DNA from 2 places in the Paenibacillus sp. EPM92 genome. Region 2 is predicted to be linked to the other one. Evidence: riboswitches for the same ligand, from Rfam matches in the RefSeq annotation. Region 2 holds a riboswitch; the other holds the start of a gene.
What was found. Region 2 has a riboswitch for cyclic di-GMP ahead of JMF85_RS00475 (response regulator). Riboswitches for the same ligand answer to the same signal wherever they lie in the genome.
Positions count from the first base shown of each region.

Region 1: it holds a riboswitch for cyclic di-GMP, as region 2 does, so the genes downstream of both, JMF85_RS21160 (methyl-accepting chemotaxis protein) here and JMF85_RS00475 (response regulator) in region 2, are expected to answer to the same signal.

Region 1 covers NZ_BCPS01000082.1:6,419-11,934, forward strand. The annotation lists gene JMF85_RS21150 (hypothetical protein) at 1-920, opposite strand, end outside; gene JMF85_RS21155 (YrzA family protein) at 1,093-1,299, shown strand; cyclic di-GMP riboswitch class I at 1,510-1,600, shown strand; gene JMF85_RS21160 (methyl-accepting chemotaxis protein) at 1,686-3,836, shown strand; gene yhfH (protein YhfH) at 4,046-4,228, opposite strand; gene JMF85_RS21170 (DRTGG domain-containing protein) at 4,432-5,516, opposite strand, start outside.
Region 2 covers NZ_BCPS01000005.1:12,344-17,859, reverse strand. The annotation lists gene resA (thiol-disulfide oxidoreductase ResA) at 1-372, shown strand, start outside; gene JMF85_RS00485 (class I SAM-dependent methyltransferase) at 408-998, shown strand; gene JMF85_RS00480 (urease accessory protein UreH domain-containing protein) at 1,183-1,926, shown strand; cyclic di-GMP riboswitch class I at 2,175-2,260, shown strand; gene JMF85_RS00475 (response regulator) at 2,353-3,066, shown strand; gene JMF85_RS00470 (hypothetical protein) at 3,306-3,863, shown strand; gene JMF85_RS00465 (helix-turn-helix domain-containing protein) at 4,097-4,426, shown strand; gene JMF85_RS00460 (RNA polymerase sigma factor) at 5,016-5,435, shown strand.

The sequences.
Region 1 (5,516 bases), on a different contig from region 2:
GTCGTTTGTTCCAAGCCCCGATTTCGATGAGCCAGCAGCGCCATGACGATCAGAATGAGCACCGCCGTACCGCCGATGAGTGCGGTTGCATCTCCGCCTTGCAGGCGGAGCAAGATCATCGCTGCAAGGTCCGCCGCAAATAACAGCGGAATGAGTACCGCCAGCCATTGCTTAACGCGCAGCGGAAGCGCAACCGTACCGGCTGCGGGTATACCTTCCGCTCCGTTGAGGCTATCCGGAGCGGAGCCGCCCGTCACGAGTCCGTCCCGCCACGTGCCGTTCTTCATATCGCGGCGCATCATCCAGTAGGCCGTGACGGTCGTTACAAGCCCCATCATGACTACAAGCGGAATGCTTGCTTCCATGACCGCCGTTACCGGCAAACCGGCCGCATCGGCCGTTAGCTTGGGCGCGCCCTGAATGATATAATCGCCGGAAAGCGCGATGCCGTGCCCGAACAGGTTCATCGCGATCGCAGCGCCCAGCGCCGGCAATCCGACCCGGACAGCAACGGGCAGCAGCACCGCGCCGATCAGCGCAACAGCAGGCGACGGCCAGAAGAAGAAGGACGTGACCATCATAATCAGACCGATCCCCCAGAACGCTAAGGCCGGCGTACGCAAAAATCGGGTCAGCGGCGCGACCATCATCTCGTTCACGCCGGTTTGGATCAACACCCTGCTCATCGCCACGATGATGGAAATAATGAAAATGGTGCCGATCAATTCCTTCGTGGCATAAATAAAGCTGTTAAAAATACCGGCTACGGAGCCGCTTAAGGTTTCCGTCGCCAGCAGGCCGAGCGTCAAAATCCCGACCACGCAAATCATGGCCGTGTCGCGTCTCATAATAAGTAGCGCCATGATGAAAACGATAAACGCGAGGTACACGCCATGCAGAGGAACCAGTTGAATATCCACTCGAAACCACCCTCCCGCCTTGACTCGTGAAGTCCTACATCCTATGCAGGCGATGGGATAGGCGTTCGCGGAGGGAGGAGCCGATAACGGAAAGTACGTGCATCCGTCCCGGCATACTGTTAAGATGTGATCATAAGAGCAGCATACTACCCGAGATCGAGGAGGATTTACCGTGGAGTTCCGTTTGGAAAGAATCGAAAACAAGGTGGAGTTTTTTCAAGCGTACGACTTGAAATCGCTGGAGCGTCAAATCGACCAGCAAATTGAAAACAACAAAGCGCTCATGTTGGACGTATTTGCCGTTCAGCACCACACCGTATTTGATCCCAATGCGGGCAAGTTGTCGTACAGCGCCGTCGTTCATTTTAAGGCGAAGTAAAGCGGCAGGACGCGTCCCAAGCGGCCAGGCTGCGCAAATCCGGACCTGCACCGGCGGCGAAAGCCGGCCGCCGCTCTCCGACTCTGTACGATAGCATTAAGACTAAATTCCGTTCCTTTCTACATTTTGGAACAACTTTCTACAAATCTTTACAATTCTATTACATAATAGTATGATAAGCTCATATAAACGACTGGATCTAGGAAATAAGACACGAAAAGGCACACTGTACGAAAGTGCAGGCCGCAAAGCTACAGGGGCTTCACGAAACGGGAGTTTCGTATGCCAGCCAGCTTCCGAACGCTCGGCTCTGGTACCTGGCGCGGAGACCGGTGATGGCTGGTCTCTTTTTTATGTATTCAATCAACAATCAGGAGGGCATTAGCATGGCAAACGGTAATCGAACTCAGCGCAGACAGAAGTTCCTCATTATTTTCACCCCCGGCATCGGGCTTATGAACCGCTTCAAATATGCCAGTAAGTTTTTATTAATCGGACTGCTTGTGCTCGTACCGCTCAGCATCTTCTTGTATTTGCAATTGTCCGCGTCCGCCAAAGAAATCGCTCTCACCGAGCAAAAGCAGGTCGGTCTGGAGTACGTGAGCCGGTTAAACGACTTTCTGATCGCGGTCGATGTTCACCGCGCATTGATTGTCGGTTCCATACACGGCGATAAAGATTTGAAGTCCCAATTAGCTGCCAATGAGGAAGCCCTGAATCAAATCGTGGCCGGGCTGAACGAATTGGATGGCCGGTTAGGCGAGAGCTTGAATTCGACGGAACAATGGAAAGCTCTTCAATCGAAATGGTCGGAACTGAAAGGCAGGGGCGTCAGCCTCACGGGTCAAGATGCATTGGACCAATACGGTGCCATCTTGACGGATACCCGGGCGATCATCACGCGAATCGCCAATGCGTCGCATCTCGTGCTCGATTCCCAGCTAGACAGCTATTATTTAATGGACTCGACAGTCCGCCAATTCCCCACTCTGATGGATCGCGTCGGACGAGCACGTGCTCTGGCCGTTCATTACGCGGGGGCGAAAACGCCGATTTTCACCGCGGAAGAACGAACCCTGACATCGCTGCTGGACCAAATCCGCACGTCGATGGACAACGTTAAAGGCAACCTTGAATCGCTCCGAACGGAGAACGAGATGCTGAGCTTCGAACTTCTCGATGCTTGGCAGGAGCATAACCAGCTCGTTCTCCAACTGAATCGCTGGATAAACAATCAGATCATCATACCTAAACAAGTAGATCAGACTCCCAAAGCGGTATTCGATGACCTGTCTAATCTCGTCAAGCAAACTCAAATTCATTACGACACCGAGCTGAAGGCTTATGAGCATCTGCTGCAGACGAAGCTAACTGGCTTACATCAGAAGAATACGCTGCTCGTCTTGTTGGGTCTGCTCATCACGCTCGCCTTGCTCTATATTTTTATAAGCTTTTATTTGTCAGTCAAACGAGCCGTCTCCGCGTTGGAGCAAACGGCCACGGAAGTGACAAACGGCAATCTCACCTCGCGGGTACAGCTTCAAACCCGGGACGAGCTTGCCATTGTGGGCAACTCGTTCAATCAGATGACCGAGGCGTTCCGCAACGCCATTCAGACGAGCATTACCGTATCGGAACGGGTGGCGGTCTCCGCCCAGTCGTTGACGCAAAGCGCTTCCCAGTCGACCGAGACCAGCAATCGGATCACGGATGCCATTCAGGAAGTTGCCCAGGGTGCGAATACGCAGCTGAAGGGCGCGGAAGAAACGTCCACAGCCATGGAAGAAATGGCTCAGGGCGTACAGCGGATCGCCGAGACGTCTTCCAGTGTCTCCGAAGCCGCAACGCAAACGTCCCAGCTTGCGCAGAAAGGGAACGACGCTGTCCGCAAGGCTGTCAAGCAGATGGAAAATATTCACAAGCACGTCGACACTTCCGCCAAGGTCATTGAGGAGCTGGGCGCACGATCGCAAGAAATCGGCAGCATCAGCAGCTTGATTACGGACGTCGCCATCCAAACGAATTTGCTGGCGCTTAACGCCTCTATTGAAGCCGCTAGAGCCGGCGAACACGGGGCCGGGTTTATGGTGGTCGCTTCCGAGGTGAAGAAGCTGGCAGAACAAACGAAGACGGCCGCCGCTCAAATTAGCGAGCTGATTCAACACATTCAAGGGCAAACGAAGGATGCGTCCGTACATATGAACGAAGGCGTACTTGAAACGAAACGAGGTCAAGAGGTCATCAAGCAAACCGGTGACGCGTTCGAACAGATCATGAGCGCGGTCGAGCATGTGGCCCATCAAATTCAAGAAGTATCGGCGGCCGCGGAGCAAATGTCGGCCGGTACGCAGCAGGTGACCGCCTCCATGGGCGAAATCGTCAGCATTTCCCGCGTATCCGCCGACAATGCGCTGCAGGTGTCCTCATCGTCGCAGGAGCAGCTTGCGACCATGCAGGAAATTCATGCATCCGCCGAGGCGCTGCATGCTTCGGCGCAGGAGCTTCAGCAGGTAATTCGAAGGTATACGGTCGTATAAACCGCCATCATGGCTTTAGCCGGGCTTTTTCAAGAGTCGATCTCTTGGAAAGTCCGGCTTTTTCTATACCGCATGACCCAAGCTGTCGATTTCGTTTGCGTTTGGGGGATCCCAAAAACAACAAAGAAGATCGCACCCGCACGAACCGTATTGGCTTCATGGGTTGCGATCTTCTGTTGTTTGGACGGCTGCGATGGCTGCACCCTCCCTCATTCGTAAACAACGGTGTGAAACGGTTTGTTTGTATTGACCGGGGATAACGGATAAAAGTTCGACTCATTGCATTGAAAGCAAACGTTCGTGTGACAATCTGCAAGCTGCTCCACCGATTGTCCGCACTTCTCACAGCATTTGGGCTCGAGCGTCTCTAGAAACCGGGTTGATTTCATCATCATAAAACCCTCCACTATCATATAATATTTTGATCTGATGTGTTTTATTATATAACAGTATTCGAAACAGTTCAAGACTTTTATTCATTATTATATAACATTCGTGAAAGGTGTATGCGTCTTAACCAAAGAAGCACCGGCCGATTGCGCCTTCGCGCATCGGCCAGTGCTTCCTTATCGATGAAACTCCAGGGACGGCGGCCTTACAAAATGCGCGCCGTTACCATCGTTCTCGCCACTCGAATCCCATTGCTTCTTATTTCCAGATCCATTTTGCAAAATCTGCGGCTTAGCTCAACGATCGTCGGTATGATTTCGATCACATCGTCAATTTGCAAAGGCACCAGAAAATAACTGGAGGAGCTGTCGATGATCAAATCCCCCTTCTTCTGCTCCTGTACCGTTCTGTAAGCGGCCCTGATGATGACGGTCGACAAGACGCCTTCCGAGACCAGGCCCTCAAAATTCGTCATCTGCGGGGTCACCGTCCCCTTGAAGAACAGCTTGCCGTCCTTGTCGCGCAATTCTTCAAATCCGGACCAAATTTGTACCTCATACGTTTCCGCATTTTGCGGCTGCTTCTGCATGTATTGCATCGCTTTCATGACATCTTTACGGCTGATGACGCCGATCATGCGCCGCTCTGCATCAATAACCGGCAGCAGCTCAATGCCTTCCCACACCATCGTATGACCGGCGGAAGCGACGGACGTTCGCGCGCTGATGACAAGCGGATGGTGCGTCATTAAATTGCCGATCGTTTCGGAAGGCTTGGCCCCCAGGATATCTTTCGTCGTCACCATGCCCACCGGTCTCATCTCTTCATCCACGACCGGATAACGGGTATGGGTCGTTTCCACGACCAGCTCCTGCATCTCTTCCACCGTATTGGTCGGCCGCAAGGAATAGACCGGGGAATCCTTGCGGATGATGTCCTCGACGACCATAATTTGCTTCTTGATCAACCGGTCCTCGATCGCCCGGTTAATCATCGTCGCCACGGTGAACGTATCGAAAGTCGTACCGATGATCGGCAGTTCCAGATCGTCGGCAAGCTTCTTGACCTCCGGAGTCGTATCGAATCCGCCCGTAATCAAGACCCCCGCGCCTTGACCGAGCGCGCACATATGGGCTTGTACACGATTGCCGACGATCAGCAGGTTGCCGGCTTCAATATATTTAAGCATCGCTTCGAGCTGCATGGCGCCGATGACGAACTTGTTCAAAGACTTCTGGATGCCCGCCGCTCCGCCCAGCACGACCCCTTCCACCACATTGACGATTTCTT
Region 2 (5,516 bases):
CAACAGGTTCATCAATTAGCAGACTATGAAGGGAAAGCACTGGTAATCAATTTTTGGGGTACGTTTTGTCCGCCATGTGTGAACGAGATGCCGGCTCTGCAAAAACAATATGATCAATGGAAAGACGACAATGTGGTAGTGCTTGGCATTAACTTAAGTGAAAGCCGGGTTACAGTACAAAGTTTTATTGATCGATACGCGATTACGTTTCCGATCATTATCGACAACGACAACGAAATCCGAAACAAATATAATGTTATGTCTTATCCCACGACGTTTTTCGTAGATTCATCTGGCGTGATCAAAGATAAATTTATTGGTGAGATGAAAGAACAAGATATCCTCATCCGGATAAATCGATTATTACAATAATTGCTTCGTGAGCAGTTTATGATCAGGAGGCTGCAATGGATAAATTATTCAACAAATATTATGATCGGTTGATGCAGCCGCTAGAAACAAAAATATTCGGCCGGATAAGAAAACAGCTTCTTTCTAAGGCGAAAGGAAAAGTGCTGGAAATTGGCTCAGGTACGGGTATTAACTTTTTGTACTATGAGTTTGCAGATCAAGTCATTGCAATAGAGCCAGATCCAATGATGTTGGAGCAATCCCTAATTAAAGCACGTGAAGCTACAGTTCCGATCGAAGTGGTACCGGGAGATGCCCAAAAACTACCGTATCCAACCAATTCGTTCGATTCAATCGTTGGAACACTAGTATTATGTACGATACCTGACCCGGCGAAAGCTCTGGCCGAAATCCATAGAGTATGCAAGCCTGAAGGAACGATTTTAATTTTTGAACACGTAAGGTTAAATCATCTGGTCCTTGGTAAAATACAAGACTGGTTAACGCCCGTTTGGAAACGATTATGTGTTGGTTGTCATTTAAACCGCAATACACTTGAAACCGTTGAACAAGCAGGTTTCAGAGTGGTGCAAACGACGTCGATGTGTAGGGAACTGTTCCTAGTAATTGAAGCAAGAATAAAATAAATTGGAAATGTGAGACTGCGGTGAACGATAAAGCGGCAGTTATTCTGGAAATAAAATAGACTGCTTTTATGTATCCGCGAAACACTACGTTATGTAGTTTATAATAGATGCTTGTCAAGGTTCGATGTGTGATGAAAGCATAACTGCCAAATCTATTTAACGGATTTTGGGGGGTGAATAGTTAATGTACTCCTTTTTTAGTAAAATTAGCGCCTTCCTTAGCGAACCATTCGTTAACGCGGCGAACACTGATATCGCCTTTCTTGCGGCGCTGTTTCTCGGTTTTGTTGGTTCGGTTGCTCCTTGTCAAATGTCAGCGAACGTTGCGGCTATTACTTACTTTGGGCAGCGTCAAGCGCAAGCAAGGTTGTCGTGGCCCGAAACGTTCATGTATTTATTAGGGAAGATGATTGTATTCAGTATTTTCGGTGCTTTGTTTTGGTTTTTCGGTCAAAAGATATCCACTGACATGATCCCTTTATATTCTTTTGCAAGAAAGCTGCTTGGGCCGTTATTGATTTTAATCGGATTGTTTTTGCTTGGCTGGATTCGGCTTCCTTTTCAACTTGGGGCTCGAGTGGCAGGATTTTTTGAAAAATTGGCCGATCGAACCGGAGGAAGGAGCGGAGCCTTTCTAATGGGGATTGCATTTTCGCTAGGATTTTGTCCAACAATGTTTGTTTTGTTCTTCGGTTCGCTTATGCCTTTGGCATTGCAATCAACATATGGCGTAGTGTTGCCATCTGTTTTTGCAATCGGTACCGCAATGCCGTTTTTACTAATTGCCGGGTTTGCTGTAGGTTTCGGGTTAGATCGAGTCATTGTTAAGCGTGCCAAAAGGTGGGGGTTGTGGATACAAAAACTTGCGGGTGTGTTATTTATAGTGCTGGGCATAAGCGATACCTTGACATATTGGACTCTAATGTAAATCATGGGAGGTGCCAACGGAAAAATAATGCAGAGTGAGAGCCACGAGTAGTTGATTAGACCTATTGTGTGATCAAGAAATTTTTCGCGAACTTACAATTTGTGACGCTTCTATAGTTTATCCTGTATCATTCGATATGAAATGATATAGAATCGACAAATATCAACACATTTAAACACGTGGGACTTAGGGCGGTGCCAGAAAAATAAAAATTATGGTATTATAAGGCTATGATTTGGAAGAAATAATAGGAAAAATGGCAAACCAGATCGAAAGGCTGGGACGCAAAGCCACGGGTCTTCTGCACTATTGCAATGATCGCCGGGTTACCCTCACAAATCTCACATCTACGAAAAACTAGACACGGCCGTTTGAGGGTACGTGTCTTTTTGTCGTGATTCTAGAATGAATACGAGGTGATGATATATGGAGGAGCGTGTACGCTATGCTGCAAAAGTTGAAGAAGTCATGCGCTGGCAAGAAAGCAGGATACAAGTATTGCTGGTGGACAGCGACCCCGTATGGCAACAACGGTTGACGGCGTTGATCGATGCTGAGCCGGATATGAGTATATCTCATATTGCAACAAACAAAGAATCGGCTATTCGAGCCAGTATGCAATTGGATTTAGACGTAATGATTCATGACCCGGTGTTACATTCGTCGCAACAGGATGGATTGGATACAATTGCCGAAGTGTTGAAGATCAAATCACTGCCAATCATTATCTTGACTTCACTCTACCAGCCCGAGATCATTGTGGATGCAATGCTGGCCGGAGCGATCAATTATATTACCAAGATCAATTATGTGGATGTCGCAAGTGCCGTCAGGGAAGCGTATCAAGGGCAATCCTCCCTTCACGCCGATGTTGCATCCATCATCCGTAATGAAATTGGACTTGTTAAGCGAAGGGAATTGCATCGAATACTGACTCCTACTGAAAAAGAAATCTTGCAGTTGATCGGTTGGGGCTATACACAACCGGTAGTTAGAGAATTGCTCGGAATCACGTCTAACACAATGAAGACGCATGTTCGCAATATCATTCGCAAATTCGACGTATCTTCCATTCGCGAAGCAGCGGAAAAAGCGAAACGTAGGGGCTTGTACGATCAACTAGATCGCATCACCTGTTAGCGATTCGTTTCCGATTCGAGCCGTTTCGCGATGGTTTGACAACCAATGATCTGTTGGTATGAGGGAAAAATCACCCTCCTCTTTCGAATGTATTATTGGTAAAATGTGGACAAATGCAGGTATCTACAGAGGAATTTTATTACCAAGTTTGTAGGAGGTGAGAATCAAAAATTGACTTAAGTTGCGAAAAATGGCATCCTTACTGCTTCCTCCACTTTACTAGAGAAGGGACGATGATAATGAAAACGGAGCGTGAACAACCTATAATCATGACGATTAACAGGCAGGCTGGCGGAACAATTTCAGGCAGCATGCACAGCAAGGAGGGAATTGTGATGACGCTGACCCAGCACCCCGTCCCCTATGAGAAAGTAGAATTATGGCTGAAGTCTTACAAGGACTGGAAGGCGAGACTGAAGTACATGCAGTCAGAACTGTCCTACATCCCTGAATTAACGCGTACGCTACAAATGGTTGCGGCTCACAGCAGCGGCAGAAAACAGGAAACGGTTTTACGGACGGTTATACGACGTATCGAAATCACCGAACATGAAATCCCGTTGCTGCTATCCAGAATCGGTTTGATCGACTATGCTTTCTCGGCTCTCACCCCGGAAGAAAGCTTGTTCATTCGGTTACGATATATGGATCAACTGGCGCTTTCAGACGCCATGAGCCGCCTAGCACTTTCCCGCCGCGCGTACTTCTACCTTCGAAAGCGAACATTGCACAAAATCTATATGAAAATCAAAGATCGGGCGGTTTTGTTGGATTTGGATTCGTCCCAAAATGATTGACCGGTTTCAGAAGATGCATATGCGCATCTTCTTTTTTTGCGTCCATTTTTCATTTTAATACGTTTTTATTCGTTACGTCCAATCCCAGTAAATACGATTAATGTCTCGCCAATTGATTCAATGAGTATTGAGGAGATTATAACACATACATTGGATACTGAGAATAGCGAATCTATCGAATGTTCATTTGACTTACTCTGCCTTATAAGCTGAAAGAATAAGGTGGTGGAAATGTGAACTCAATTCGGGATTCGTTAGGTCAGCGCATTCGCACATTGCGGGAACAATACGGATGGACGCAAGAGCAGCTTGCAGAGCGGGCAGACCTCCATCCTAATTATATCGGACAAATTGAACGCGGGCTAAAGAACGTTTCATTGGATAATATTTATAAACTGGCTGTTGGTTTGCGCATGGATTTGTCTCAGTTATTTGTTTTTGAGAATCGCGAACTTCCAGAGCCGTTGTCCCAGATTGGCCAAATGCTACAGCATTGTTCCGAAGAAGATTTAGATTTTCTGATTCAACACATCGAGCATTTGTTGAAGTGGAGACAAAAGTAAGTAACTGCTCGAAAGGAAGCGCCGGAACTGCATCGAACATGCACCGAACGCAGCACTGGATTTGCTCTCTTTTTTGCACAAAGTCTGCACGCGTTATGCACATGATCCGTGTTATGATGTTAGTGTGGACAGGTTGTGCAACCACAAGCATCATGAAGACTGGTTGTCCCTTTCATCAAGCGCCGTTTCTTTCCCTGCTATCCCAGTGGGAAGAAATACGGCGCTTTTTTTATTTTGTTACTGATACAGCAGTCGTCGACTATATTCCGAATGTAAAGGAGTTGAACTAAACATAGGGCAACGCCAACCATCAAAGGCCCGCACAATTTCTCGCACGGTGTTGCCAGGTGAGAAAGGGAGTTGATGTTGATGTATCCCGACGACACATAATAACAAGCGGCGAATGATTCATCGGCATGCGTGGAATCAAGTTTATCAAGTCTTACGATCAGACCTGGTCGCAATCAAGCGTTGGCACGCTCTGCGGCAAGGTCTTTTTTGTTGTCCTTCCCGCTTGTCAGGAAGCGTCGGCTGTCGCTCTCCCCCCTCTGTTTTGATTGATCAAACAAACCAAAACGGAGGGACGAGTATGAAAAAGATCAATTTGAAAGACATATATCCTTTTTGGAAAACGGATGTATGGGTTGAAGTGGATGACGAGGTGGCTCAGGAGCTGCATCGGTTTGAATTAATTGAAAGCGCATACAAACTGCGCACGTATCGTCACCGGGCGTATTACTCGCTGGATCGAAACGATGGAATTGAGAAGGACGTTCTTTTTCTTTCGATTTCGCCGGAGGAGTACTATGAACGCAAGCTCTCCCGGCAACAGCTTTACGAAGCGTTGTGCCAGTTGCCGGAGAAATCGGCCAGACGAATTTATGCACACTTTTTTCTAGGCATGAGCAAAGTCGCTATTGCCAGAGCTGAGCATGTCGATGAACGGGCCGTTCGTAAATCTATTAAACAAGGCTTAAAGATAATGGAGCGTCTACTCAAAAACATGTGATTTTTCGTCATTGGGTCCGGTTTTCCCGTCAGAATGAAATGTTATATAGAGGATCTTTTCAGACAGCGGCTGGTTGCATCC